Regions from separate parts of the Pseudomonas silensiensis genome, predicted to be linked through region 2. Evidence: predicted binding sites of a transcription regulator. Region 2 holds the regulator's gene; each other region holds the start of a gene.
The links. Region 2 encodes sigma-54, which starts transcription at its own class of promoters, with help from an activator protein. Its sites were predicted from a motif close to ANTGGCATNNANNTTGCTNT; they were not measured.
Positions count from the first base shown of each region.

Region 1: the regulator sigma-54 is predicted to act here: its motif matches at 1,960-1,979, upstream of QF010_RS31445 (flagellar basal body rod protein FlgF).
Region 3: the regulator sigma-54 is predicted to act here: its motif matches at 5,133-5,152, upstream of flgB (flagellar basal body rod protein FlgB).

Region 1 covers NZ_JBNDJH010000034.1:14,682-24,621, reverse strand. Annotated here, with positions in the region: gene flgH (flagellar basal body L-ring protein FlgH) at 1-281, opposite strand, end outside; gene flgG (flagellar basal-body rod protein FlgG) at 334-1,119, opposite strand; gene QF010_RS31445 (flagellar basal body rod protein FlgF) at 1,165-1,905, opposite strand; gene QF010_RS31440 (sigma-54-dependent phenylalanine hydroxylase transcriptional regulator PhhR) at 2,272-3,834, opposite strand; gene phhA (phenylalanine 4-monooxygenase) at 4,115-4,900, shown strand; gene QF010_RS31430 (4a-hydroxytetrahydrobiopterin dehydratase) at 5,004-5,360, shown strand; gene QF010_RS31425 (amino acid aminotransferase) at 5,360-6,553, shown strand; gene QF010_RS31420 (hypothetical protein) at 6,832-6,963, shown strand; gene QF010_RS31415 (hypothetical protein) at 7,041-7,238, shown strand; gene QF010_RS31410 (MFS transporter) at 7,344-8,525, shown strand; gene QF010_RS31405 (NHL repeat-containing protein) at 8,651-9,940, opposite strand, start outside.
Region 2 covers NZ_JBNDJH010000003.1:293,699-303,638, reverse strand. Annotated here, with positions in the region: gene QF010_RS06045 (superoxide dismutase) at 1-433, shown strand, start outside; gene QF010_RS06040 (ZIP family metal transporter) at 464-1,357, shown strand; gene QF010_RS06035 (HPr family phosphocarrier protein) at 1,411-1,686, opposite strand; gene rapZ (RNase adapter RapZ) at 1,702-2,559, opposite strand; gene ptsN (PTS IIA-like nitrogen regulatory protein PtsN) at 2,562-3,026, opposite strand; gene hpf (ribosome hibernation-promoting factor, HPF/YfiA family) at 3,039-3,347, opposite strand; gene QF010_RS06015 (RNA polymerase factor sigma-54) at 3,422-4,915, opposite strand; gene lptB (LPS export ABC transporter ATP-binding protein) at 5,099-5,824, opposite strand; gene lptA (lipopolysaccharide transport periplasmic protein LptA) at 5,824-6,372, opposite strand; gene lptC (LPS export ABC transporter periplasmic protein LptC) at 6,359-6,931, opposite strand; gene QF010_RS05995 (KdsC family phosphatase) at 6,939-7,463, opposite strand; gene QF010_RS05990 (KpsF/GutQ family sugar-phosphate isomerase) at 7,463-8,437, opposite strand; gene QF010_RS05985 (ATP-binding cassette domain-containing protein) at 8,714-9,523, shown strand; gene mlaE (lipid asymmetry maintenance ABC transporter permease subunit MlaE) at 9,523-9,940, shown strand, end outside.
Region 3 covers NZ_JBNDJH010000020.1:114,680-124,619, reverse strand. Annotated here, with positions in the region: gene QF010_RS24880 (MFS transporter) at 1-349, shown strand, start outside; gene QF010_RS24875 (flagellar brake protein) at 415-1,161, opposite strand; gene QF010_RS24870 (flagella synthesis protein FlgN) at 1,254-1,721, opposite strand; gene flgM (flagellar biosynthesis anti-sigma factor FlgM) at 1,770-2,096, opposite strand; gene flgA (flagellar basal body P-ring formation chaperone FlgA) at 2,264-3,025, opposite strand; gene QF010_RS24855 (chemotaxis protein CheV) at 3,107-4,039, shown strand; gene cheR (protein-glutamate O-methyltransferase CheR) at 4,086-4,913, shown strand; gene flgB (flagellar basal body rod protein FlgB) at 5,194-5,601, shown strand; gene flgC (flagellar basal body rod protein FlgC) at 5,605-6,048, shown strand; gene flgD (flagellar hook assembly protein FlgD) at 6,064-6,786, shown strand; gene flgE (flagellar hook protein FlgE) at 6,818-8,122, shown strand; gene QF010_RS24825 (ribonucleoside-diphosphate reductase subunit alpha) at 8,434-9,940, opposite strand, start outside.

The DNA of each region.
Region 1 (9,940 bases), on a different contig from region 2:
TTACTGTTCTTGCCGACCTGGGAATTGGCGTTTTTGCTGGCTTGGGTCTTCTCGTTCAAGGTAATGGTGATGATGTCGCCGACCCGGAACGCCTTGCGGTCGCTGTACAGGTTCTGTTCGAAACCGGCCTGGTAGATCGAGCCGTTATTGGCGGCAGCCGGCAGCGGTGTGCGCGGCAACACCGGAGCGTAGTAAGGGTCATTGGGCTTGGGCGTCGGACCGACGCAGCCCGAAAGCGCGGCGATCCCACTCAGTGCCAGAACAGATACGAAGCGATTCATGACCCTACCTCACGGTGTTGCAGGCGACCTCATGGTCGCCTCATAGACTTGATTACAGATTCTGCGTTACGAACGAGAGCATCTGGTCGGCGGTGGAGATCACCTTGGAGTTCATCTCGTAAGCGCGCTGAGTGGTGATCATGTTGACCATCTCTTCAACGGTGCTGACGTTCGAGGTTTCCAGGGTGTTCTGCAGGGTGGTGCCGAAACCGGCCAGGCCCGGGGTGCCGACTTGCGGCGCGCCGCTGGCAGCGGTTTCCAGGAACAGGTTGTTGCCCACAGCCTGCAGACCGGCCGGGTTGATGAAGTCGGCGGTTTGCAGGTTGCCGATCACCTGAGATGCCGGGTTGCCGGCAACGGTGATGGACACGGTGCCGTCGCGACCGACAGTGAAGGTCTGTGCATCGTTCGGGATGACAATGGCCGGTTCCAGAGCGAAGCCACTGGAGTTCACGATCTGACCATTGGAGTCCAGGTGGAACGTACCGTCACGGGTGTAGGAAGTCGTGCCGTCCGGCTGCAGAATCTGGAAGAAACCGCGACCGTCGATGGCCATGTCCAACGGTTGCTCGGTGGTTTGCAGGCTACCGGCGGTGAAGTTTTTCTGGGTGCCGACAATGCGCACACCGGTACCCAATTGCAGGCCCGACGGCAGTTCACTGTCCTGGGTCGACTGGGCGCCTGGCTGGCGTTTGATCTGGTAGAGCAAGTCCTGGAATTCGGCGCGGTCACGTTTGAAACCCGTGGTCGACACGTTGGCCAGGTTGTTGGAAATGGTCGTCAGGTTGGTGTCCTGGGCGGACAGACCTGTTTTGGCAACCCATAGAGCCGGAAGCATTCGATTCTCCTCGTGCGCCTGTTTTACGGCGCGACGTTCTGATAATTAGCTGATCTGCAAGACCCGAGCCATGGCCTGGTCGTCTTCTTTGGCGGTGTTCATCATCTTGATGTGCAGCTCGAACTGCTTGGCCAGGGCCAGCACCGAAGTCATCTCTTCCACGGCGTTGACGTTGCTCGACTCAAGGAAACCGGACACCAGTTTGACGTTGGCATCGGCTTGCGCCGGCTTACCGTCCTTGGTGTGGATCGAACCGTCCAGGCCTTTGGTCATGTTCTTGAAATCAGGATTAACCAGCTTGATGCGGTCGACTTCCGCCATCACGCGCGGACCTTCGCCCATCGCGCGAATGCTGATGGTGCCGTCCTCGCCCACTTCGATTTGCTGCTCGGGCGGCACGGCAATCGGCCCGCCATTGCCCATCACCGGCATACCGTTGCCGGCCCGCAGCACGCCCAGGGCGTCGACGTTCAAGCTGCCGGTGCGCACGTAGCTTTCGCCGCCGTCAGGGTTCTGCACGGCGATCCAGCCATTGCCTTGCACCGCGACATCGAGGTCGCGACCGGTTTCCACCAGCGCGCCAGGGGAGAAGTCGGTGGCCGGACGTTCGGACAGGGCAAACGCACGCGCCGGAAAGCTGTCACCGAACACCGGCATCGAACGCGCCTGCTCCAGGTCTTTCTGGAAGCCGTTAGTGGAGATGTTCGCCAGGTTGTTCGCATGAGCCTTTTGCGCCAGTGCATTCTGGCTGGCGCCGGTCATTGCCACATAAAGGTACTTGTCCACACTCTTTCCTCTGCATGCCGGACGTTTGCCGCCCACTGCTGTACTGATGAGCCATAAGCAATTTGCAGACCAACTTTTTTCTGGCGGCGCGGGGACCGGCAAACAAAGGACTTGAGGGGTTCAGAGGGGAATTGAGGATTGAGTCAGAGACGAAAAACCGGCGGTGTTATGCCGGTTAGTGGCAAGCACTGACCTTTGCAGTCAAAAGATCCCCCTGTGGCGAGGGAGCTTGCTCCCGCTGGGCTGCGAAGCCGCCCCAAAAGATTGGCCGAGGCCTGACAGGGAAGTCGCGTCGGATGGTTTTGCGGCCGCTTCGCGCCCGAGCGGGAGCAAGCTCCCTCGCCACAAAGTAGTCATTGCCTCAGCTTAAGCGCCGGGTTCTTTGCCGACTTCGTACTCACGCAACTTGTTGGCAATGGTCGTATGCGAAACCCCCAACCGCTTACCCAGTTGCCGACTGCTCGGGTGCTCGGAATACAAACGCTCCAGCACCGCTTTCTCGAAACGCCCGACAATCTCGTCAAGCCCGCCCTCGAGCGAGAAATCGCCAAGTGGCTGACGCACGCCGTAGTCCGGCAGGCGAATATGTTCGGCTTTGACGGTCCCACCCTCACACAACGAAACCGCCTGGAACAACACGTTTTCCAATTGCCGAACATTGCCCGGCCAATGGTAGTGACTGAGCCGCTCCATCGCCGCCGGCGCCAGTTTCGGCAGCGGGCAACCGATCTGCCGACTGGCCTGATCGAGGAAGTGTTCCACCAACGGCGTCAAACCATCGAGGCATTCGCGCAGTGGCGGGATGTGCAGCGAAAGCACGTTCAAACGGTGATACAAATCCTGGCGAAACTCACCCCGTGCGCACAGCTCGGACAGGTCGACCTGCGTCGCGCAGATCACCCGTACATCCAGATAAACCTCTTCATCGCTGCCCACACGACGGAAGCAACCGTCCTGCAGGAAACGCAGCAATTTCACCTGTAAACGCGGGCTCATTTCCCCGACGCCATCGAGAAACAGCGTACCGCCTGCCGTCAGCTCCAGCAGCCCGAGCTTGCCTTCGGCCCGCGCCCCTTCGAAAGCGCCGGGGCCGTAGCCGAACAGCTCCGTCTCGGCCATGGACTCCGGCAAACCCGCGCAGTTAAGCGCCATCAACGGTGACTGCCCCCGCGGACTCGCCAGGTGGCAGGCTCGCGCCAACAACTCTTTACCCGTACCGGTTTCGCCTTCTATTAATAGCGGCGCATCCAGCGGCGCCATGCGTCGGGCTTCGCGCACGACGGCAGCCATCACCTTCGAGCTTTGAAAAATGCTGTCGAAGCCGCGCAACTCCTGCTTGCGTACGTTATAGATGCGCTCACCGACCCGGTCGGCGCGGTGCAGCGTGAGTACCGCGCCGGCCATGGCTTCGCTGTCGTCATGCTCCGATTGCAGCGGCGCGATGTCGGCGAGAAACACGTCACCCTTGACCTTCACCCGCAAGCCGTTGATCCGCGACTTGTTGGCGCGCACCAGTTCCGGCAAGTCAAAATCCTCGGCGTAACGCGACAGCGGAATCCCTGGCACCTCATCCACCCGCACGCCGAGCAACTGCGCCGCCGCGCGGTTGGCCGCGACGATCGAACCGCCCATGTCGATCGACAGCACCGGGAACTCCAGGGCGCCGAGCAACGCATTGAGTTCCATGTGCCGACGCTCGCTGGGCATCAGCCCTACGCGCTTGACGCCAAAAACCCCGGCAATCGACTCGAACTTGGGGCGCAACGCCTGAAACTGAATGTTGATCAGGTTGGGGCAATGCAGGTAGATCGCGTTGCCATGCTCTCCGCCAACCTCGCCGCGAGCGACGTTGATCCCGTACTCAACCAGCAGGTTGAGAATGTCGCGCAGGATGCCGATGCGGTTCTGGCAGTGGACTTTGATACGCATATAAAGGCCCGAAACAGAGGTGATCGTGGGCCTGAACAGGGATTTTTCTGCACAGGCAACAACTTAGTCGTCAAGATTATGTGACACCTGCACACCATTTCAAACCCTGAAATCGCAATCCCTACGCCACAGCGGCCGATCCGTAACGAATACTTTACAAAAATCGACGATTTTTCCTACGAGCTGCGCTACTCGCGTGCTGCAAAGCCGCATTTCTTGAGGTATTTCTAAGTCCATAGCAGGACATAACAAGAACGAAATCCCCTAGCAGGAGAGCAGCATGAAGCAGACGCAATACGTGGCTCGTGAGCCCGATGCGCAAGGTTTTATCGACTACCCCGCCGAAGAACACGCGGTGTGGAACACGCTGATTACTCGCCAACTGAAAGTGATCGAGGGTCGTGCGTGCCAGGAATACCTGGACGGTATCGAAAAACTCGGTCTGCCCCACGACCGCATTCCGCAACTCGGTGAGATCAACAAGGTCCTCGGTGAAACCACCGGGTGGCAGGTTGCCCGGGTACCCGCGCTGATCCCCTTCCAGACCTTTTTCGAATTGCTCGCCAACAAGCAGTTCCCGGTAGCGACGTTTATTCGTACCCGCGAAGAGCTGGATTACCTGCAAGAGCCGGACATTTTCCACGAGATTTTTGGCCACTGTCCGCTGCTGACCAACCCTTGGTTCGCTGAATTTACCCACACCTACGGCAAACTTGGCCTACAGGCTTCCAAGGAAGAACGCGTGTACCTGGCGCGTTTGTACTGGATGACCATCGAGTTCGGCCTGGTCGATACAGCTGAAGGCCTGCGCATTTACGGCGGCGGCATTCTTTCCTCTCCAAAAGAAACCGTTTACTGCCTGTCGAACGAACCTGAGCATCAGGCCTTCGACCCGCTGGAATGCATGCGCACGCCGTACCGCATCGACATCCTGCAACCGCTGTACTTTGTCCTGCCGAACCTCAAGCGCCTGTTCGACCTCGCCCACGAAGACATCATGGGCATGGTCAAGCAAGGCATGCAGCTGGGCTTGCACACACCAAAATTTCCGCCAAAGGCTGCGTGATCCGCAGCTTTTAGAATCAAGTGAGCCTGTCAGGAACCGACGCTTTGGTTTAGCGTGGTGAATTGACGGCCGAATTCCAATAATTCGATTTCAGGAACCCATCATGTCCACATTGAACCAAGCCCATTGCGAAGCCTGCCGCGCCGATGCCCCTCAGGTCAGCGACGAAGAACTGCCGGTACTGATCAAGCAGATTCCTGACTGGAACATTGAAGTGCGCGACAGCGTGATGCAGCTGGAAAAAGTTTTCCTGTTCAAGAACTTCAAACACGCACTGGCGTTCACCAACGCCGTCGGTGAAATCTCCGAGGCTGAAGGTCACCACCCAGGTCTGCTGACCGAGTGGGGCAAAGTCACCGTGACCTGGTGGAGCCACTCCATCAAAGGCCTGCATCGCAACGATTTCATCATGGCCGCGCGCACTGACGAAGTGGCCAAGGACGCCGAGGGCCGCAAATAATGCATTTCGACGCCATCGGACGAGTACCCGGCGACCCGATTCTCGGCCTGATGGAGGCCTATGCGCAGGACCCCAACCCGCGCAAATTCGACCTCGGCGTGGGCGTCTATAAAGATGCCCAGGGCCTGACACCGATCCCCCAGTCCGTGAAGCTCGCCGAGCAACGTCTGGTAGATCGTCAGACCACCAAGACCTACATCGGTGGCCACGGTGAACCGGCGTTCGGCAAAGCCATCGTTGAATTGGTGCTGGGTGCCGATTCCCCGCTGATCGCCGAACAACGGGCCGGCGCGACCCAAACACCGGGTGGCACTGGCGCGCTACGCTTGAGTGCCGACTTTATCGCCCAGTGTCTGCCGGGGCGTGGCGTGTGGCTGAGCAACCCGACCTGGCCGATCCACGAAACCATCTTCGCGGCAGCCGGAGTCAAGGTCAGTCATTACCCGTATGTTGGCAGCGATAACCGTCTCGACGTCGAAGCGATGCTTGCAGTGCTCAATGAAGCGCCGAAGGGCGATGTGGTGCTGCTGCACGCCTGCTGCCATAACCCGACCGGGTTCGATCTGTCCCACGACGATTGGCGCCGGGTGCTGGACGTGATGCGCAGTCGCGATTTGGTGCCGCTGATCGACTTCGCCTACCAGGGCTTCGGCGATGGCCTGGAACAGGACGCCTGGTCGACCCGGTTGTTCGCTGCCGCGTTACCGGAAGTGCTGATCACCAGTTCCTGCTCGAAGAACTTCGGCCTCTACCGCGACCGCACCGGCGCGCTGATTGTCTGCGCGAAAACCGCTGACAAGCTGGTGGATATCCGCAGCCAACTGGCCAACATCGCCCGCAACCTGTGGTCGACACCACCGGATCACGGCGCTGCGGTGGTAGCGACCATCCTCGGTGACCCCGAGCTGAAAAGCCTTTGGACCGACGAAGTGGAAGCCATGCGTTTGCGTATCGCCCAACTGCGTAGCGGTTTGGTTGAAGCGCTTGAACCTCATGGTTTGCGCGAACGCTTTGCGCACATCGGCGTGCAGCGCGGGATGTTTTCCTACACCGGTTTGACGCCGGACCAGGTCAAACAACTGCGCGATCATCACAGCGTTTACATGGTGGGCACTGGCCGGGCCAACGTCGCCGGAATCGACGCAACCCGGCTGGACCTGCTGGCCGAGGCGATCGCCGAAGTCTGCAAATAACTCAAGCCCTGCAAAGCCCCTCCCCCTGTGGGAGTGAGCCTGCTCGCGATAGCGGAAAGTCAGTCGATACATCTGTTGACTGACACACCGCTATCGCGAGCAGGCTCACTCCCACAATTGTTTTGTGGTGCTGCTACTAACCTGTCTAGACAATCCCATCCGTCGCAACAATTAGATATAAAAGTCTTTTTGTCATTTCTTCTGCTGTATCCTCCCCAAGCTTTTTAAAAGCGCGGATCTACCAGATCTATCAACAGACTTTGCGAGGAGCGCGAAACATGCACGAGATCCCTAATCTCCCCTTCCCAAGCCTGCACGAAACTGAGCAGACACCCACGCAACAAGCCGGCGCCCAACAGCCCGAGCCAAAAGAAGCCACTGAACGCCGCAAGGCCGACAGCGAAGACTGATTCACCTGCAATGCCAGACCGTGTGGAAAGCGCTAACATGCGCTTTCCACACCGCCTGAACCCTTGAGCCCCACACCATGACCGACGACTTCTCCCCTCCTTTTGATGAAGAGCTGCAGGCCAGCGTCTTGATCGGTACCACCGAGAAGATGATCGAGATCTGGAATCGCCTTTCCCCCGAGAAACGCGCCGCGCTGCTCGCCCGTTTCGGCAGCGAAGAAAACGCCCTGGCCGCCCTGGTCACCACGCACCTGGTCGCTCCCGCCAAACCCTGATTCATCCCCGCCCGGTAAATAGTTTTACTTTTTCCACGACCCGCAGCCGCTTGCGCCGCTATCATAAGCAGCCTATCTATCCTGCTTTCCCGTGGATCTTTACCCATGTCTGAAAACCAGCGCCCCCTGGCGGTCACGCTGCAAGTCGTTTCCATCGTCCTGTTCACCTTCATCGGCTACCTGAATATCGGCATTCCCCTGGCCGTATTGCCGGGCTACGTCCACAGCGACCTGGGCTTCGGCGCGGTCATCGCCGGCCTGGTGATCAGCGTGCAATACCTGGCCACCCTGCTCAGCCGCCCTTATGCCGGGAAAATCATCGACAACAAGGGCAGCAAACTCGCCGTGATGTACGGCCTCGCCGGCTGCGGTTTGAGCGGTGTGTTCATGTTGATGTCGGCCTGGACCCAGAGCCTGCCGACCTTGAGCCTGATCAGCCTGTTGATCGGCCGCCTGGTGCTCGGCAGCGCGGAAAGCCTGGTGGGCTCCGGTTCGATCGGCTGGGGCATCGGTCGGGTCGGCGCGGCGAACACTGCCAAGGTCATCTCCTGGAACGGCATCGCCAGTTATGGCGCACTGGCGGTCGGCGCACCGCTGGGCGTGCTGCTAGTCAGTCAATTAGGTTTGTGGAGCATGGGCGTGAGCATCATGTTGCTGGCCGTCCTAGGTCTGGTGCTGGCCTGGCCGAAGACCGCTGCGCCGATTGTGGTCGGTGAGCGTTTGCCGTTCATGCATGTGCTGGGGCGCGTGCTGCCACATGGTTGCGGCCTGGCGCTGGGCTCCATCGGTTTCGGCACTATCGCGACGTTCATCACGTTGTATTACGCCACGCAGCATTGGGACAACGCGGTGCTGTGCTTGAGTTTGTTCGGTGCCAGTTTCATCGGTGCACGGCTGCTGTTCGGCAACCTGATCAACCGTCTCGGCGGCTTTCGCGTGGCGATTGTCTGCCTGTCGGTGGAAACACTGGGGCTGTTGCTGCTGTGGCTGGCGCCGGACGCTCATTGGGCACTGGCCGGTGCGGCGCTAAGCGGGTTCGGTTTCTCGCTGGTGTTCCCCGCACTGGGGGTGGAAGCGGTCAATCTGGTGCCGGCCTCAAGTCGTGGCGCGGCAGTCGGGGCTTATTCGCTGTTCATCGATTTGTCGCTGGGGATTACCGGGCCGCTGGCCGGTGCGATTGCGGCAGGCTTTGGTTTTGCCTCGATCTTCCTGTTCGCTGCCCTTGCCGCCTTGGGTGGCTTGATCTTGAGCATTTACTTGCAACGGCAAAAAACGCGTCATTATTGAACAAAAAAGTCGTCAATAAAAACTGACCGCTCAGTCGCACAGGGCTGAACGGCCAATGGTATACGCCCACGCTCTCTAATCTTGAGATGCTTCGCTGCTCCTACGGCGGCAGATGACCCAAGCACTCAACCGTGCAATCGATTGATTGCAAAAGTTTCGAGAGCGTTGTTCACACTTGAAATATAAACGACCTTGCGATCAGCCTGTACAGCCAGCGCATGCACCACGACTTCTGCGCCCAACATGACCCGCCCTTCGTTACCGAACGCGCCATCCCACCCCATATCCTGTTCGATACTCGCGATGACTGTTCGCCTGTCGTTCGAATTGAGTTCAACATGGCCTGCCAACACAATGGTCGATCCTGAGTTGTACAGCTTAGCCTGCCAGACGACGGTTTGACCGATGAATGAATTATCCAAGGCGTCAGACCAACCTCGATCGCCGTAATGCGGATCCTCCAGGCCATCAACGCCTATGCGCTGAACTTTAACAAATAAATGCTGCCCGGCCGTGTTGGCACTCGTACCAATAATGTAGAGCTCTTTCTCATCCTCTCTCCACAACAGACGTGATTTGACTCCTGAGCGAGAGTCGTAATACCCATCCGTTGCAAAACTTTCATCCAGACTACCGTCAGCATTGTATCGCCCAACGAACCATTCGCCTTCCCACTGCAGACTGGAATTGGCAGCCAGCAAAACTTTTTCACCTTGTCGAATAAGATCTTCGGTTTTTGCGTGTCGGTTTTTATGGGAGATCATTACGAACCCCTTCCTCCCGAATGATTCATCCAGCACACCATCAAAAGTCACTTTCGTTAAAACCGTATATGTAAAAACGAGTTCGATGAGGGATGAAAACATAATACTGCCGTCCCCCAACACCACCATTGAAGGCGAGTAACCCAGGGCATTTGGACCTTCAATGTTCGCATTGCCAGAGGACAGCGCATCGAGCTCCTGGTTTTTCAGATCATACTCACACACCATCACACCGCCAACACCAAAAGTTGTATCCAGATGGCCATTCAAGTCGAATCTCACAGCCCCCAACCATGGCGTATAGACTTCACCCTTAGCATAAAACCCCATTACAATTTTTTTACGCTCGTCGTCGTACTGCAACGCAAAAGGCTGCCCAAATTTTAAACTTGGGAAGTAATCAGGCACTTTAATTCGGCACTTTCCCGCGGTTCCAAATGCCTCATCAATAACACCTCGTTCGTCCAGCATGATCAGGTAAGTCATTTGCAGCGATTCAGAGCTCGCGGCACACAGCATTTTACCGTCAGGAAATACATGGATCGCGCGGGGCTGCAGGAATGTGTTTTCCGGGCCGTCATATAAATAAACCTTGCCCGCCACACCAAAACTATAATCCACACTGCCACGCGTAGACGTGAGGCGCTGCTC
Region 2 (9,940 bases):
CCAGCAACTGCCGGAGAAGCTGCGCGCGGCGGTGATCAATCAGGGCGGCGGGCATGCCAACCATTCGCTGTTCTGGGAAGTGATGGCGCCCAACGGCGGCGGCAATCCTGAAGGCTCCCTGGCTGAGGCGATCGATGAGCAACTGGGCGGTTTGAACCGTTTCAAGGAGGCCTTCACCAAAGCCGCGCTGACTCGTTTCGGCAGCGGCTGGGCGTGGCTCAGTGTGACGCCGCAAAAGACACTGGTCGTTGAAAGCAGCGGTAATCAGGACAGTCCATTGATGAACGGCAATACGCCAATCCTCGGCCTGGATGTCTGGGAGCACGCTTATTACCTGCAATACCAGAACCGTCGCCCGGAATACATCAACGCGTTCTACAACGTGATCAATTGGCCTGAAGTCGCTACGCGCTATCAGGCTGCACTGGTTTAAGACTTCTGCAAAAACAATCCAAGGCTGGCTATGGGCACTGAAACATTGGCGATCGGTAGTGGGCGAATGTTTCGTTACGCATTCGGGTCGCTGTTACTGCTGGCAGGCATGACGTTATTGGTTGCCCAAGGCTTGGCGTGGCTGGACCTCGAGCCGAAACTGCTGCGCGCGCTGCAAGGCGGGGCGATCTGCGCCTTGGGCACTGCCTTGGGCGCGGTGCCCGTGCTGGTGATTCGACGGATGCCCCAGGCGGTCAGCGATACGCTGCTCGGCTTCGGGGCCGGGGTGATGCTCGCAGCAACAGCGTTTTCGTTGATCGTTCCGGGGATCTCTGCCGCTGAAAACCTGGGGCTGACGCCTTGGGCGGCGAGCGGACTGATCAGTTTCGGCATCATGCTGGGTGCGTTTGGATTGTTCCTGGTTGATCGCAAGGTGTCGGGTGCGTCGCCGGAAATGCTCGTAGGTACGCTGGAACGACCGGTCATCCCGCCGCGAATCTGGTTATTTGTGTTTGCGATCATTGCCCACAACATCCCCGAAGGCATGGCGGTCGGAGTGTCGGCGGGGGGTGGCATGCCCGACGCCGATAGCCTGGCCATGGGCATCGCCTTGCAGGATGTGCCGGAAGGTCTGGTGATCGCGCTGGTTTTGGCCGGGGCAGGGATGTCGCGGGTCAAGGCGTTCCTGATCGGTGCTGCGTCAGGTCTGGTCGAGCCGGTTTTTGCACTGTTGTGTGCCTGGCTGGTGAGCCTGGCCGAATTGTTGTTGCCCTTGGGGTTGGCACTGGCGGCTGGGGCGATGTTGCTGGTGGTCACCCATGAAGTCATCCCCGAGTCGCGCCGCAATGGTCACGACAAGCTTGCAAGTCTTGGGTTGCTGATCGGGTTTTGCTTGATGATGGTGATGGATACAGCGTTGGCTTAGTGGCTGAGCACGAACTTTGTAGCAGCCTTCGGCAGCTGCTACAGGGCGAGGCGTTATTCGCCTTCGCCGAAGTAGTCATTGATCAGATTCACCAATGCCTGCAGCGCCTCATCAGCCTGTTCACCTTCGGTGCTCAGGTGGATTTTGGTGCCCTTGCCCGCAGCGAGCATCATCATTGCCATGATGCTTTTTCCGTCGACGGTGGATTCCGGCGTGCGTCCTACTCTGATCGTGCAATCCTTGAACTCACCGGCAACGCCAACGAATTTTGCAGAAGCGCGGGCATGCAGGCCCAGCTTGTTGATGATTTCAATTTCCAGAGCAGGCATCGCGGTGTGAATCCTTTAGCTGAGGTCGCGGTGGCGAACCTGGACGTTCTTCAGGGATTTTTGCAGGGCCTGGCCCAGACGTTCGGTCAGGTAGACGGAACGGTGATGGCCGCCGGTGCAACCAATGGCGATGGTGACATAAGCACGGTTGCTGGCGGCGAAGCGTGGTAGCCACTTGAGCAAGTAGGTGGAGATGTCCTGGAACATCTCTTCGACGTCTGGCTGTGCCGCCAGGTACTCGGCAACCGGCTGGTCGAGCCCGGATTGATCGCGCAACTCTGGCTTCCAGTAAGGGTTCGGCAGGCAGCGTACGTCGAACACCAGATCAGCGTCCACCGGCATGCCACGCTTGAAGCCGAAAGACTCCACCAGGAACGCCGTACCGGGTTCCGGCTGGTTCAGCAGGCGCAGCTTGATGGTATCTCGCAGCTGATACAGGTTCAGGTTGGTGGTGTTTACTTTGAGATCGGCGAGGTCGGCAATCGGCCCGAGCAGGGCGGTCTCATCGTTGATGGCCTCGGCCAGCGAGCGATTGGCATTGCTCAGCGGGTGACGACGACGGGTTTCCGAGAAACGTTTGAGCAAGGTTTCTTCGTCGGCGTCCAGATAAAGCACATCACACTGGATATGCCGGCTGCGCACTTCTTCCAGCAGTTCGGGAAACCGCGACAAGTGACTTGGCAGGTTGCGCGCATCGATGGATACGGCAACCAGCGGTTGCACCAGCTCGGTGTGAATCAACGCGCGTTCGGCCAGTTCCGGCAGCAGGCCGGCGGGCAGGTTGTCGATGCAGTAGTAGCCGTTGTCCTCGAGAACATCGAGTGCGGTACTTTTACCTGAGCCGGAGCGGCCACTGACGATGATCAAGCGCATGATTAATGACCGTTTTGCTCGTCCAGGACAACCTGATACAAGGCTTCATTGCTCGGGGCGCTGCGCAGTTTTTCGCGCACTTCCTTGCGGTCGAGCATGCTGGCGATCTGGCGCAGTAACTCCAGGTGCGCATCGGTAGCGGCTTGCGGGACCAGCAGAACGAACAGCAGGTCAACCGGGGCGCCGTCGATGGCGTCGAAATCGATGGGTGCATCAAGGTGCATCAGGGCGCTGATGGGCGAGGTGCAACCCTTCAGGCGGCAGTGGGGAATGGCGATGCCATTGCCAAAACCAGTTGAGCCGAGTTTTTCACGGGCAATCAGAGCCTCGAAGACATCTTGCATCTCCAGATCCGGCACTTCTTTGTGGATAAGGTTGGCAATTTGCTCGAGGGCTTTCTTTTTACTGCCGCCCGGCACGTTCACGAGGGAACGGCCGGGGGTCAGGATGCTTTCAAGTCGGATCATGGGTTGGGAGTGTTAACGACCGGTCGCGCCCTGGAGGAGGCTTTGGGTCTTTTCCTTATGCTTTTTGAGTTGTTTATCCAGCTTGTCGGTCAGTGCGTCGATCGCCGCGTACATATCGGTATGCTCCGCGTTTGCGACCACTTCATTGCCGGGAATATGCAGCGTGGCTTCGATTTTCTGCTTGAGTTTTTCGACTGTCATCGTGACTTGCACGTTGGTGATCTTGTCGAAATGCCTCTCTAATCGTTCGAGTTTTTCGCCGATGTAGGTGCGAAGAGGTTCGGTCACTTCCAGTTGGTGTCCACTGATGTTGACTTGCATACAGCTTCTCCTTCGTTGCCAGTGCATAAAGCGGCAGGCAGAAATGCCTGCCACTGGAACGCTGTGGCGTGGCTCTACATCAACCGCTTACGTTCGCTCGAAGGCGCGATCCCGAGGGATTCGCGGTACTTGGCGACGGTGCGGCGAGCCACCTGAATGCCTTGTGCCTCCAGTAAACCAGCGATCTTGCTGTCACTCAACGGCTTTTTCTGATTTTCCGCGGCAACCAGTTTTTTGATGATCGCGCGGATCGCTGTGGACGAGCATTCACCGCCTTCTGAGGTGCTGACGTGACTGGAGAAAAAGTATTTCAGCTCATATATGCCCCGAGGGGTATGCATGAATTTTTGCGTGGTCACCCGTGAAATCGTCGACTCGTGCATGCCCACCGCTTCGGCGATGTCATGCAGGACCAGCGGTTTCATGGCTTCGTCACCGTATTCAAGAAAGCCGCGTTGATGCTCGACGATCTGAGTGGCTACTTTCATCAGGGTTTCGTTGCGGCTTTGCAGGCTCTTGATGAACCAGCGGGCCTCTTGCAACTGATTGCGCATGAAGGTGTTGTCGGCGCTGGTGTCGGCGCGGCGCACGAAGCCGGCGTATTGAGCGTTGACCCGCAGTCGTGGCACCGACTCCTGGTTCAGCTCCACCAGCCAGCGTTCGTTGTCCTTGCGAACGATCACGTCGGGAACGACGTATTCAGCTTCGCTGGACTCGATTTGCGAGCCTGGGCGCGGGTTGAGGCTCTGCACCAGTTCAATCACCTGGCGCAGTTCATCTTCCTTGAGCTTCATGCGACGCATCAGTTGGCTGTAATCGCGGCTGCCGAGCAGGTCGATGTAATCGGTGACCAGGCGTTTGGCCTCGACCAGCCAAGGTGTCTTGGCGGGCAACTGACGCAATTGCAGCAGCAGGCATTCGCCCAGGTTGCGGGCGCCGATGCCAGCGGGTTCGAATTGCTGGATGCGGTGCAGGACGGCTTCGATTTCGTCCAGTTCGATGTCCAGTTCCGGGTCGAAGGCTTCGAGAATCTCCTCGAGGGTTTCGTCCAGGTAGCCCTGATTGTTGATGCAGTCGATCAGGGTCACGGCGATCAGGCGATCGGTGTCGGACATCGGGGCGAGGTTCAGTTGCCACAGCAGGTGGCTTTGCAGGCTTTCGCCGGCCGATGTCCGGGTGGTGAAGTCCCACTCGTCGTCATCGTTGCTCGGCAGGCTGCTGGCGCTGGTCTGGTAGACGTCTTCCCACGCGGTATCGACGGGCAGTTCGTTGGGGATGCGTTCGTTCCAGTCGCCTTCCTCTAGGTTATCAACCGTCGGGGCGGTTTCCTGGTAGGAGGGTTCCTGAATGTCAGCGTTGGGTTGCTGTTCGGCTTTGTCGGCCAAGGGGTCGGCGTTATCGAAGTCGTCGCCTTCTTCCTGGCGTTCGAGCATCGGATTGGACTCCAGGGCCTCCTGGATTTCCTGTTGCAGGTCCAGGGTCGACAATTGGAGCAGGCGGATGGCCTGTTGCAGCTGCGGTGTCATCGTCAGCTGCTGGCCCATTCTCAAGACTAGCGATGGTTTCATGGCAGGGGCTTAACACCTTATTCGCCGGCGCACATGCGCCATCCACTACAGGGCGCCGGAGCGCCAAACATAAGCAAATTATATGCCCGAAACTGCAGCGTTTGCCTAGAGCGCTGTAACAATAAAAAAATGTTGATTTTTATCGAGACAAGCGCCCGGGCAACCAGCCAGACACCTCAGTGCTTACAGGCGGAATTCATGGCCCAGATACACTTCCTTGACCAGGTCGTTGGCCAGGATGGTGGCAGAGTCACCTTCGGCGATCAGTTGGCCATCGTTAACGATGTAGGCGGTTTCGCAGATATCCAGGGTTTCACGGACGTTGTGGTCAGTGATCAGCACGCCAATGCCCTTGGCCTTGAGGTGATAGATGATCTGTTTGATGTCGCCCACCGAAATCGGGTCCACGCCGGCGAATGGTTCGTCGAGCAGGATGAATTTCGGGTTGGTAGCCAGTGCCCGGGCGATTTCCACACGGCGGCGTTCACCACCGGACAGGCTCATCCCGAGGTTGTCGCGGATGTGGCTGATGTGGAATTCCTGCAGCAGGCTTTCCAGCTCTTTGCGGCGACCGGCCTTGTCGAGTTCCTTGCGGGTCTCGAGGATCGCCATGATGTTGTCGGCTACCGAGAGTTTGCGAAAGATCGACGCTTCTTGCGGAAGATAGCCGATGCCGGCCTTCGCACGACCGTGCATAGGCTGGTGGCTGACATCCATGTCGTCAATCAGTACGCGCCCCTGATCGGCCTGTACCAGACCAACAATCATGTAAAAGCAGGTGGTCTTGCCGGCGCCGTTGGGACCCAGCAGGCCGACGATCTGACCGCTGTCGATCGACAGGCTGACGTCACGCACGACCTGGCGGCTCTTGTAGCTCTTGGCCAGATGCTGAGCTTTCAGAGTTGCCATTACTGGGCCTTTTGCTCGTCGGTTTTCTTCTTCGGCTGGATCACCATGTCAATGCGCGGACGCGACTCGGTGACCTTGTTGCCCGTCGCGCGACCGGCGCTCGCAAGCTTTTTGACCGTGTCGTAGACGATTTTCTCGCCTTGAGTGACGTTGTTGTCCTTGTCGACGACTTTTGCCTTGTCGATCAGCACAACGCGGTTTTGCGCTGCGTGGTACTGGATAGTCACTCCCCAACCCTGAACCGGTTTGGTGTCGCCAGCGGTCTGCATTTGCTCGAAGTAGGCCAGGTTGCCCACCGAAGTCACCACGTCGATGTCGCCGGTCGGGGTGCGGGTGATGGTCACAGTATTGCCTTTAACGATCATCGAGCCCTGAGTGATGATCACGTCACCTTTATAGGTGGCAATGCCATTCTTGTCGTCCAGCTGGGCGTCGTCGGCCTGGATGCGGATAGGCTGCGCTTGATCGGTCGGCAGAGCCCAGGCGCTCACGCTTCCCAGTGCTGCGCTCAGACCGAGCAAAATAGGGAGGGTTTTAACGAGCCTCATACTGTCCTCTTACGTTAGATAGCAGGTGTATCCTGCTTTCTTTCAAATACGCTTTCATTCCGTTGCCAGTCGACACACCACCAGCGCCGTCGATTCTAACGGGTTGCTCGGTCTGCGCATATTGCTGCTGCGGGAACACTGTCATGCGGGTGGTGGTAATCAGGGTCTTGCGGTTTTTCTCGTCGAAGCGCGTGATGCGCACCGAGTCAATCAGTTCGACCTGAGTGCCGTCGGGATTCACTTCGCCGTGCTCGCTCTGGACATGCCACGGAAACTCGGTGCCGCGGAACATGTTCAGGTCGGGATTGGTCAACAGCGTCACTTCGGTGGCTTTCAGGTGTTCAACCTTGTCGGACGTCATTTCGTATTGCAGTTTGCCGTCCGGCAGGTATTGCACGCTGTGGGCGTTGATCGCGTAATAGTCGATTGCGGTTTCATCGATCTTTGCCACCGGCTTATCGAGGAAGCGTTCCGGGCTGATGTTCCAGTAGCCGACCGCCGCGAATATCGCTGCGATGCAACCGAACACCAGGAATTTGCGAAACTTTTTGCTCAGCATAGTTGGCTCACAGGTACGCGGCGTTTGCCGCATCGAGGCGGCCCTGCGCGCGCAGGATCAATTCGCAGAATTCGCGAGCGGCACCCTCGCCACCACGAGCCTGGGTGATGCCGTGGGCGTGTTCACGGACGAAACTGGCAGCGTTTGCCACCGCCATGCCCAGGCCGACGCGGCGAATCACCGGCAGGTCCGGCAGGTCGTCGCCGAGGTAGGCGACTTGCTCATAGCTTAGGTTGAGTTGGGCAAGAAGCTCGTCGAGCACCACCAGTTTGTCTTCGCGCCCCTGGTACACGTGTGGAATACCGAGGTTCTTCGCTCGTCGCTCAACCACCGGGGTCTTGCGGCCGCTGATGATAGCGGTCTGCACGCCGGCTGCCATCAACATCTTGATGCCTTGGCCGTCGAGGGTGTTGAACGTCTTGAATTCGCTGCCGTCTTCGAGGAAGTACAGGCGTCCGTCAGTCAGTACGCCATCGACGTCGAAAACCGCCAGTTTGATGTTCTTGCCGCGTTGCAGCAGGTCGGTGCTCATCACATTACTCCTGCGCGCAGCAGATCGGACAGGTTGAAGGCGCCGATCGGACGGTCCTCCTTGTCCACTACTACCAGCGCGTTGATTCGATGGTCTTCCATGATTTTCAGGGCTTCGGCTGCCAGCATATCGGCCCGGGCGGTCTTGCCATGAATAGTCATGACCTCGTCGATGGTCGTATGGTGGATGTCGATGGTCCGGTCAAGGGTGCGGCGCAAGTCGCCGTCGGTGAAGATCCCGGCCAGTTTGCCGTCGGCCTCCACAATCGCGGTCATGCCCAGGCCCTTGCGGGTCATTTCCATCAAGGCGTCCTTGAGTAGCGTGCCGCGTTGCACCTGGGGCAGTTGTGCGCCAGCGTGCATGACGGTTTCCACTTTCAGCAGCAGGCGTCGGCCAAGCGCGCCGCCGGGGTGGGAAAAGGCGAAATCTTCAGCGGTAAAACCGCGGGCTTCCAGCAGCGCAACGGCCAGGGCGTCGCCCATGACCAGCGCGGCAGTGGTCGACGAGGTTGGTGCCAGGTTGAGCGGGCAGGCTTCGTGCTCGACGTGCACGTTGAGGTTGACCTCGGCAGCCTTCGCCAGCGGTGAATCAGGGTTGCCGGTCATGCTGATCAATTGAATGCCCAGGCGTTTGATCAGCGGCAGCAAGGTGACAATTTCATTGGTCGAGCCGGAGTTCGACAGTGCCAGGATGATGTCGTCACGGGTGATCATGCCCATGTCGCCGTGGCTGGCTTCGGCCGGGTGCACAAAAAAAGCCGTGGTGCCGGTACTGGCCAGGGTGGCGGCGATCTTGTTGCCGATGTGCCCCGATTTGCCCATGCCGACCACGACCACGCGCCCTTTGCTGGCCAGAATTATCTCGCAAGCGCGTACGAAATCTGCGTCGATACGGGGCAACAAGCCTTGTACGGCTTCCAGTTCGAGGCGGATGGTGCGTTGTGCTGATTGAATCAGGTCGCTGGATTGGCTCATGTCAGAAATCGTATAGCCTGATGAAAAGGCGGCGATTATAACGGTAATGATCGAAACCCTCACGCAAGTTCGTCGCGCTTTGTCATTCCCGGTTACCCAATACCCCTAAATAGAAGCTTTTACACCGTCGTGTTGCTCAACATGGCCCGGCTTGGGCCTTGGGCGCTTGGCCTTTGCAGTGATATAGTTCGCCGCCAGTTCGGCCTGCCCGGGAGGTATGTGCTTTCGCCAGAAAGCCAGGCGTCCGAGTGAGAGGCTGCATCGCAAGGAGATTAGATGAGTGCCGATAAAGCCTACGCGGTCGAGCTGAAGGGACTGACCTTCAAGCGCGGAACGCGCAGCATTTTCAATAACGTCGATATACGTATCCCGCGCGGCAAGGTCACCGGCATCATGGGGCCTTCCGGGTGTGGCAAGACTACGCTGTTACGGCTGATGGGCGCACAGTTGCGGCCCACCAAAGGCGATGTCTGGGTCAATGGACAGAACCTGCCGAAACTGTCGCGCAGTGATCTGTTCGATGCGCGAAAGCACATGGGCGTGCTGTTTCAGAGTGGTGCGCTGTTCACCGATCTCGATGTGTTCGAGAACGTCGCCTTTCCGCTACGCGTTCATACCGAACTGCCGGAAGAAATGATCCGGGACATTGTCCTGCTCAAATTGCAGGCCGTGGGTTTGCGTGGCGCCATCGACCTGATGCCTGACGAGTTGTCCGGCGGCATGAAGCGTCGCGTCGCGCTGGCCCGGGCGATTGCCCTCGATCCGCAGATCCTCATGTATGACGAGCCCTTTGTCGGCCAGGACCCCATCGCCATGGGCGTACTGGTGCGCCTGATCCGCCTGCTCAACGATGCGTTGGGCATCACCAGTATCGTGGTCTCCCACGACCTGGCCGAGACCGCGAGCATCGCCGATTACATCTATGTCGTCGGCGAAGGCCAGGTGTTGGGGCAGGGCACGCCTGAGGAACTGATGAACTCGCAGGAGCCACGCATCCGTCAATTCATGACAGGCGAGCCTGACGGTCCGGTCGCCTATCACTTTCCAGCGACGGATTACCGCGCAGATCTTCTGGGGCAGCGTTGATGCGCAAGATTTCACTAATAGAGCGAGTTCGCCGGTTCGGCCACTCTGGCATTGACGTGCTGGGGGTGTTCGGCCGTTCGGCGATATTCCTGTTTCATGCCTTGCTTGGCCGTGGCGGCATTGGCGGCGGTTTTAGCTTGCTGATCAAGCAACTGCATTCGGTGGGCGTAATGTCCCTGGTGATCATCGTAGTCTCCGGGGTATTCATCGGCATGGTGCTGGCGCTGCAAGGCTTCAATATTCTATCCAGCTACGGTTCGGAGCAGGCGGTCGGCCAGATGGTTGCGCTGACGCTGTTGCGCGAATTGGGGCCCGTGGTCACGGCATTGTTGTTCGCCGGGCGCGCCGGTTCGGCATTGACTGCCGAAATCGGCAACATGAAGTCCACCGAGCAGTTGTCCAGTCTGGAAATGATTG
Region 3 (9,940 bases), on a different contig from region 2:
GCTGGTGGCCGGGGTGCTGATGAAACTGTTCGGCAGCCACATGCTCTATGCCTTCTTCAGTTTCTTCGCGTTGGTGCTGGTGTGGCGAATTCGCCCGAAAGCGGTGACCAACCTGCATCAGGTCGACGATGCACCGCTGCATCACGTCGCCATGCCGGACAGTATGTCGAGTTCGCCGTTGGTGGCTTGCCTTGACCCGCGGGTCGATGAGCAGGTGGTGCAAGACCAGATGCAGAACCCGATCAACCCTGAGCCGGACCCGGAACCTGAATCGGAGCCCGAAACCGATCCGCCGCCCGAAGATCCTGATGCACCTCGCGAACCAAGTTTTACCGAGGCCAGGCCTTAAATCCAACGCATAAAAAAACGGGCAGTCACCGCAAGGGACTGCCCGTTTTCTATTGAAGCGACTTATTACATGTCGTCTTTGTCGAAGCGCCGCGCTTCGCGCTGAAGCTGATAGACGAACCGCTCGACCTGCCGCTGCACCAGCCCGCTCATGTTGTGAAAGCGTACGCCGGCGAAGGTGGTGGAGATTCTTTCTTCGAAGTGCAGGTAACGCAGCTCGACGGGGGCCGTCATGTTGCCAAAGGGCAGGGCGGCGATGAAGCGGTCATAGACCTGGCCCAGTTGCAGGCTGCCCGTGATGTCGCCTTCGAAGCGCAGCTTGCAGCCGGTGGCGGAGATATCCAATAGCTTGCCGCTGATCGGCGACTTGAGTTTTTCACCACCCAGATCGACGTTGACCAGTTGTGCCAGCTTCAATGCTGCGCGGAATGCATTACGACGCTGGTGGTAAACCACCTCGGAGGGCAGGGCGCCACGGTAGCAACGACCGCCACCGGATTCGTCGATGGTCAGCGGGCCGTTGCTTTCCCAGGCAATGCGCACGCCGTCGTGAAAGCCTTCGACCTTGAACGGTTCGCCGGCGAGCAGGAAGCGTTCACCATCGCGGGGGATCATTTCGTCCAGGGCAATCATGTTGCTGTCACGGTCAAGGTCCACCAGATAACTCTGGAAGCGCTGGCTGCGCTCATGGAACGTGATGATCAGCGGATCATGGCTGTCTTGCAGCTGGCGCAGGTTGCCGGAGATCTCCAACGGCGTGGTGAGCACCTTGGGTGGCTGCGGAGCATCATCCGCGCTTAAGGCATTGAACACGGTTCATCAATCTCCAGACAAAATATGACTACGGCTGGCCAGCATATTGCCAGTATGTTGCGCGTCTTGATAGTGCGCGCTTTGCAGCAGGCTCAAGCCTGACTGAGCGGGCGTGGCTTCGCAAGCATGGAGGTTGATCCGCGTGCATCATAGAGCGCTGGCGGCTCGCCGCCGTTGAGGATTTTCAGCTGATTGGCCGTCGCGGCCTGTTGCACCAGGATTGACTGGCCATTCTTGACGTTGGCCGCCTGGCACTGAGCCAGAAGATCGGTCAATACATCGCTCTGCTCCAACAGCTGATTGCCAATGCTCGAATGGCTGGCAAGTTGCTCCAGGCCGTTGCGATTGGTCGGCAGGTTGAGGCTGGCGAGGATTTCACTGCGCTTGCGGCCATGCTGATCGAGCAAAATGATCAATGCCTGTTTCTGCGCCAGAATTTCTTCGAGCAGTGGCATGTCGCGACCGTGCAAGGCGAGGGACTCGGTCTGCAGTAACTCCAGCAAGTGCTGTGCTGGAGCGAAATCGTCGGTGATCAGTTGCAGTAAATTAGTGTCGTGCATGGCTGGCCTTGGGTTTTAAGCGTCCAAAAGCCTGGCGCAGGCCTTGGCCTAGCGCTGGGCTTCGAAGTTGAGCAGTTTGCTGGCTACACGGTTGCTGTCGACTTTATAGCTGCCATCGGCAATCGCTGCTTTCAACTCGGCCACGCGGGCGTTGTCGACGGCAGGCTGATCACGCAGCTTGTCAGTGACCTTCTGCAACTGTTGAGCCTCATTGCTGAGATGTACCGATTCCCCGCTTTTGACGGTACTGGCCTGTTCGGCCGGGGTATTCAGCGGTGCGGGTTTGCCGGCTTCGACGGTTTCCTTCGCGGTGCTGGTACGTGTACTACCGGTAAGTGACGAGGAACTGTTTAAACGGCTGAAATCGATGACCATGACAAAAAAACCTCTGGGTATTTGGACGCTTGCCATGTTTTCGGCCATACCCGGGAAAACTTTAGGCCCAATTATCAATGAGCTTGCGCGCGTCAGCGCTTGCCCTGCATAGGGCACAGTCTAGGGAACAGTCGAGTGGCGCGCCACTTCTTCACAAGCAGAGAGTTCTACATGGCCACTTCCACCTGGCCGGGCGCGATGACTTGCGCCTTGATGACCCGCTGGGAATTGAGGTTTTTCACCCGGATCTGTTCGCGCATGCCGCCGTTGGACAGCGCTTCACCCGGCATGCGCACGCTGAGCGTTCCACTGCGGGCGGTAATCACCACCTGGTCGCCCTTGCTGATGACTTCTGCCTGTTCCATGTGCACCAGGGTCATGACCTGGTCGGCGACCATTGGTCGGGTAAGTTTCTGCCCGATCGCCTGATCGACGGAAGTCAGGTAACCCTGGCTGATCAGGCTGATGTCACGCTCGCGCAGGGTCACATCCTGGGGCTCGACGATACCGGCGCGTCGCAGCGGACGGGTGGTGGTCACAATGTCGCGAAACAGGCGCACTTGAGCGGGTACGAAGACCGTCCAGGGCGACGCGCCCTCGCAGCGCACCTTGACGGTAACGCGCCCCAGCGGCGTGGCCGGGCTCTCCAGGGACGCTGTCAATTCCTTGTCACACATGGGCATGCGCAGCCGCGGATCCAGCTGCTTGACCTCGATCTCGTAGCGGCCTTCCGTTTGACTGGTTGCCAGATAGTCCTCTACGGTGAATTCAAGAAAGCCCTGAGTGACGCCGATAAGCATGTCAGGCAAGGTAACCGCGTCAGCAAGGGCAGGGCAGCCAGCGTTGAACAGGCAGACGGCCGACACCGCGCAAAGCAATTTGCGGGCGATTGATGTCAGGCGTCGGAAAAATGTCGGTTCTGTGTTCATAAGAGTTAAAAAGCAAGCGCCGTGCCGTTTAGTGATAATGCGCGTCGCAACACACTTAAGCGTTGGTGTAGGAGTCTGTGCATGGCTGGGGTAATGGATTCGGTAAACCAGCGCACGCAACTGGTAGGGCAAAATCGCCTTGAGCTGTTGTTGTTCCGTCTCGACGGCCAACAGCTGTATGGGATCAACGTGTTCAAGGTTCGGGAGGTGCTGCAATGCCCCAAACTGACGCTGATGCCAAAATCCAGTCCTGTCGTGTGCGGTGTGGCAAATATTCGGGGGGCGACCATTCCGATTCTTGATCTGGCCATGGCGACCGGTTCCGGTGCGCTGAAAGATCAAAGCAATCCCTTCGTGATCATTACGGAGTACAACACCAAGACCCAGGGTTTCCTGGTGCGGTCGGTGGAACGCATCGTCAACATGAATTGGGAGGAGATTCATCCGCCACCCAAGGGCACGGGGCGCGATCATTACCTGACGGCTGTGACTCGGGTCGACAATCAGTTAGTCGAAATCATCGACGTCGAGAAGGTGCTGGCAGAAGTGGCGCCGACACCGGAAGCGATTTCCGTTGGCGTGGTGGATGTCGACACCCAGCACAAGGCGCTCTCTTTGCGAGTACTGACGGTCGATGACTCGTCGGTGGCGCGCAAGCAGGTGACCCGTTGCCTGCAGACGGTCGGTGTCGAAGTGGTGGCGTTGAACGACGGTCGGCAAGCGCTGGATTACCTGCGCAAGCTGGTCGACGAGGGCAAGAAGCCGGAAGAAGAGTTCCTGATGATGATTTCCGACATCGAGATGCCGGAGATGGACGGGTACACCCTCACGGCCGAGATCCGCAACGACCCTCGCATGCAAAAGCTTCACATCATCCTGCATACTTCGTTATCGGGTGTATTCAATCAGGCGATGGTCAAGAAAGTCGGTGCCGATGACTTCCTTGCCAAATTCCGTCCTGATGACCTGGCATCCCGGGTAGTCAACCGGATCAAAGCAGCAGACATCAGCTAGGGGCCTTTTGCCCCTGGCGGTTTATACGATTTAAGAGGCGGCATCTTTGTCTACGGGTAATTTGGATTTCGAACAGTTCCGGGTCTTCCTGGAAAAAGCCTGTGGCATTTTGCTCGGTGAAAACAAGCAGTACCTGGTCTCGAGCCGTCTCAACAAACTGATGGAACAGCAAGGCATCAAGTCCCTGGGTGAGCTGGTCCAGCGCATCCAGACCCAGCCTCGCAGCGGTTTGCGCGAGATGGTGGTGGATGCCATGACCACCAACGAAACCCTGTGGTTTCGTGACACCTATCCGTTTGAAGTCTTGAAGAACAAGGTGCTGCCGGCAGCGATCAAGGCCGCCCCTGGCCAGCGTCTGCGGATCTGGTCGGCGGCCTGTTCATCGGGGCAGGAACCGTATTCGCTTTCGATGTCGATCGATGAGTTCGAGCGCGTGAACATGGGCCAGTTGAAGATGGGCGTGCAGATCGTTGCCACCGACCTGTCCGGCACCATGCTGACCAACTGCAAGACCGGCGAGTACGACAGCCTGGCCATCGGCCGTGGCCTGTCGCCCGAGCGCCTTCAACGTTACTTCGACCCGAAAGGGCCGGGGCGTTGGGCTATCAAGGCACCGATCAAGAGCCGGGTGGAGTTTCGCTCGTTCAACCTGCTGGACAGCTACGCGAGCCTCGGCAAGTTCGACATCGTGTTCTGCCGCAACGTGCTGATCTACTTCTCTGCCGAGGTGAAGAAGGACATCCTGTTGCGCATTCACAGCACGTTGAAACCAGGCGGTTATCTGTTCCTCGGTGCTTCCGAGGCGCTGAACGGTTTGCCGGATCATTACCAGATGGTCCAGTGCAGCCCGGGGATCATTTACCAGGCGAAGTGATTGGTTAGCGGCACACAAAAAACGGGAGTCCTCAGGGGCTCCCGTTTTTTTATGCCTGATGATTTCCCAGCCCCACTAACAAAACCCTTGTAGGAGTGGTGGTGTTCTTGCAGGGGTGATAGCGGCAGAAAAGCGGCAGGCGGCGGAAATCTGTTGCCGCTTTTCTGGCATTGCCACTTTGCCACTGCCCGCAAAGCCCCGGTTTACGGGCTTTTTTGAATTGGCACGACGCTTGCTATGTCCATGTTACGAAAAATCAGGTCAGCCGAAGGTTTCCGACATGAGCATCAGTTTCGATAAAGCGCTCGGTATCCACGAACAAGCCCTGGGCTTCCGCGCTCAGCGCGCCGAAGTCCTGGCCAACAACATCGCCAACGCCGACACCCCGAACTACAAGGCTCGGGATCTGGACTTCTCGAAAGTGCTTGCCGAGCAGAACGAAAAGACCAAGAGCGGCACTTTCGCCTTGAACATGACCAACAGCCGTCATATCGAAGCCGAAGGCCTGGGCAATGGCGACGAATCGCTGCTGTATCGCACGCCGATGCAACCGTCGATCGACCAGAACACCGTGGACGCCCAGCTTGAACAGTCGAACTACGCGGAAAACGCGGTCAACTTCCAGGCCAGCTTCACCCTGCTCAACAGCAAATTCAAAGGGCTGGTGTCAGCCCTGCGCGGAGAGTAAGCCATGTCTCTATCCAGTGTTTTCAACATTGCCGGTAGCGGCATGAGTGCCCAGACCACTCGCTTGAACACCGTCGCCAGTAACATCGCCAACGCCGAGACCGTCTCGTCGAGCATCGACCAGACCTACCGTGCACGGCACCCGGTTTTCGCCACCATGTTCCAGGGCGGCCAGAGCGGCGGCAGCGATTCGCTGTTCCAGAACCAGGATGCGGCCGGTCAAGGCGTGCAAGTGCTGGGCGTGGTCGAAGACCAGAGCAACCTTGAAGCGCGCTATGAGCCGAACCATCCGGCGGCCGACGCCAAAGGCTACGTCTACTACCCGAATGTCAACGTGGTGGAAGAAATGGCTGACATGATTTCCGCGAGCCGTTCGTTCCAGACCAACGCCGAAATGATGAACACCGCCAAAACCATGATGCAAAAGGTCCTGACCCTGGGTCAGTGATAAGGGGCGACTCAGATGAGTGTTACCGATACCACGAGTGGCATTAGCCTCAAGGACATCCTGGCCAACTCCTCGATCAAGACCAACACCAGTGCCGATGGCCTGGCGGCGGCAACGAACAGCGCCACCGGCAGCAAGGCCCTGGGCAAGGATGCGTTCCTGCAGTTGCTGGTCACGCAACTGAAAAACCAGAACCCGCTGGAACCGCAGGACAACGGCGCGTTCGTCGCCCAGTTGGCCCAGTTCAGTAGCCTGGAAGGCATCACCTCGCTCAACACCACCGTGAGTGGCCTGGCCAGCAACTACAACTCGTCCCAGGCGTTGCAGGCGTCGTCGCTGGTCGGGCGTTCGGTTATTGCACCGGGCAGCAAGGCTGTGGTCGATACCTCCAAGAGTTTCAGCGGCACCATTGCCGTACCGGCGTCGGTGGACCCGGTCAAGGTCAATATCACCAATGCCGATGGCAAGGTCGTCCGCACCATCGACCTGGGCAGCGAGGTCGCCGGTACTTCGACTTTCATCTGGGACGGCAAAAACGATGCAGGCGAAGTGGCCACGGCGGGTACCTATACCTTTGGCGCTACGGCGACCTACGACGGCAAGGCGACCTCGCTGGTGACGTACCTGCCGGCCACCGTCAACAGCGTGACCATCAGCCAGACCGGCGGTGAGTTGATGCTCAATCTGGCCGGGGCGGGCAGCATCGCCCTGTCCAAAGTACAAACTATTGGTATGTAGAGCCGACTAACACGGCACAAAGGAGTGGAATATGTCTTTCAATATCGGCCTTAGCGGTCTCTATGCAGCCAACAAACAACTGGACGTGACCGGTAACAACATCGCCAACGTCGCGACCACCGGTTTCAAATCGTCCCGTGCGGAATTCGAAGACGTTTACTCGGCCACCAAACTGGGTTCCGGCAGCAAAACCATCGGTAACGGCGTGCGCCTGGCCAACGTTTCCCAGCAGTTCACCCAGGGCGACGTCAACAACACCGGCAACGTGCTGGACATGGGGATCAACGGTTCCGGCTTCTTCGTGTTGAGCGAGAACGGCTCGATGTCCTACACCCGTGCCGGTACGTTCAAGGTCGACAAGGACGGTTACGTCACCAATAGCGATGGCTCTGCGCGTCTGCAGGGTTATGGCGTGGACGCCAATGGCAAGATCCTCAATGGTGTATTGACTGACCTGCGCATCGATACGTCGAACCTGGCGCCAAAAAACACCTCCACGGTGTCGTCGACGATCAACCTGAACTCCACAGCGACCATCATCGACCAGACTATCAATCCGTTTGACCCGTCCAAGGAAGCGTCCTTCACCAAGCAGTTCAGTACCCCGATTTACGATACCCAGGGTAACCAGCACATCATGGATCAATACATGGTCAAGACTGCTGACAACACCTGGAAGACCTACACCCTGATCGAGGGGCGCAACCCGGATGGCAGCGACCCTACGCTTACGCCTCCTGTCGCTTCGACCATGGCGTTCGATTCGTCAGGCAATCTGGTTTCCGTCACCACTCCAGCCGTCCCTTTGCCGATTGTCAGCCCTGACCTGAAAGTCACGGGCTGGGTTCCGGGTACCGTGACCAATGGCGTGTGGACAGCCAACGGCGCTGCCTCCGGCGTCGTTACGGTCTCGATGGACAAAACCACGCAGTACAACGCTGACACCGCGCGTTCGATTCCTACGCAGAACGGCTACGCCACCGGCCAGATCACCAACCTGACCATCGACACCAGTGGTGTCATGCTGGCCAACTTCAGCAACAGCCAGACCAAGCCCATCGGCCAGATCTCGCTCGCCAGCTTCACCAACGAACAAGGTTTGCAAGCGATAGGCGGCACCAGTTGGAAAGAAACCTACGCGTCGGGTATCCCGGGCTACGATGCGGCGAACACCGGTACTTTGGGCGAGATCAACTCCAACTCCCTGGAAGAGTCCAACGTCAACCTGACCAATGAACTGGTCGACCTGATCAAGGCGCAGAGCAACTACCAGGCGAACGCCAAGACCATCTCGACCCAGAGCACCATCATGCAGACCATCATTCAGATGACCTGATGCGGGTTGGCTGAAAGCGCTGCACAAAGAGCCCCTCGCAAGAGGGGCTTTTTTATGGCCGGGATTTGTCCCTGGCGTAGACATCTTGGTTATCGGTGCTGGCCTCATCGTCGGAACGCCGCCCGGAGCAGGCTCACTCCTACAGTTGATCGCATTCCTCCAAGCCAACTCGGTCTCCTGTAGGAGTGAGCCTGCTCGCGATGGCGTCAGCCCGGGCATCACTTTCCTGGAGGCAAAAGAAAACCCCCGACCCATCCAGAGGATTGATCGGGGGTTTCAGGTAAGCGCCTTTCAGCGCCTACCAGCTCAGCTTATTGGCAAGCTTCGCAATCCGGCTCGTCGATGGCGCAAGCCTTCGGCACTGGAGCAGGGCCGGCAGGTGCTGCCAGGACCGAATCTTCACCGTGGTTGCCGCCGCTGGAAACAGCGTTCAGCTTGCCGGTGTTGATGGTCGACTTCTCGGTGCTGGTCGCGGCCAGGGCACGGAGGTAGTAAGTGGTTTTCAGACCACGGTACCAGGCCATGCGGTAGGTCACGTCCAGCTTCTTGCCCGATGCGCCAGCGATGTACAGGTTCAGCGATTGAGCCTGGTCGATCCACTTCTGACGACGGCTTGCCGCGTCAACGATCCACTTGGTGTCCACTTCGAAGGCAGTCGCGTAGAGCTCTTTGAGTTCTTGCGGGATGCGCTCGATCTGTTGCACCGAACCGTCGTAGTACTTCAGGTCGTTGATCATGACCGAGTCCCACAGACCGCGAGCCTTCAGGTCGCGAACCAGGTACGGGTTGATCACGGTGAATTCGCCCGACAGGTTCGATTTCACGTAGAGGTTCTGGTAGGTCGGTTCGATCGACTGCGATACGCCAGTGATGTTGGCGATGGTCGCGGTCGGTGCGATGGCCATGATGTTGGAGTTACGAATGCCTTTCTGAACGCGGGCACGAACCGGTGCCCAGTCCAGGGATTCGTTCAGGTCAACGTCGATGTACTTCTGGCCACGTTGCTCGATCAGGATCTGTTGCGAATCCAGCGGCAGGATGCCTTTGGACCACAGCGAACCCTGGAACGTCTCGTAGGCGCCGCGCTCGTCGGCCAGGTCGCAGGAAGCCTGGATCGCGTAGTAGCTGACCGCTTCCATCGACTTGTCGGCGAACTCGACGGCAGCGTCGGAACCGTAAGGAATGTGCTGCAGGTACAAAGCGTCCTGGAAGCCCATGATGCCCAGACCGACCGGACGATGCTTGAAGTTGGAGTTCTTCGCTTGTGGCACCGAGTAGTAGTTGATGTCGATAACGTTATCGAGCATGCGAACGGCGGTGTTCACGGTGCGTTCCAGCTTGGCGGTGTCGAGCTTGCCGTTGGTGATGTGGTTCGGCAGGTTGATCGAGCCCAGGTTGCAAACGGCGATCTCGTCCTTGTTGGTGTTCAAGGTGATCTCGGTGCACAGGTTCGAGCTGTGAACCACGCCAACGTGCTGCTGCGGGCTGCGCAGGTTGCACGGGTCTTTGAAGGTCAGCCATGGGTGGCCGGTTTCAAACAGCATGGACAGCATTTTGCGCCACAGGTCTTTGGCCTGGATGGTCTTGAACAGCTTGATCTTGCCCGGGTACTCGGACAGGGCTTCGTAGTACTCGTAACGCTCTTCGAAGGCCTTGCCGGTCAGGTCGTGCAGGTCCGGCACTTCGGACGGCGAGAACAGGGTCCACTTGCCGTCATCGAAGACGCGCTTCATGAACAGGTCAGGGATCCAGTTGGCGGTGTTCATGTCGTGGGTACGACGACGATCATCACCGGTGTTCTTACGGAGTTCGATGAAC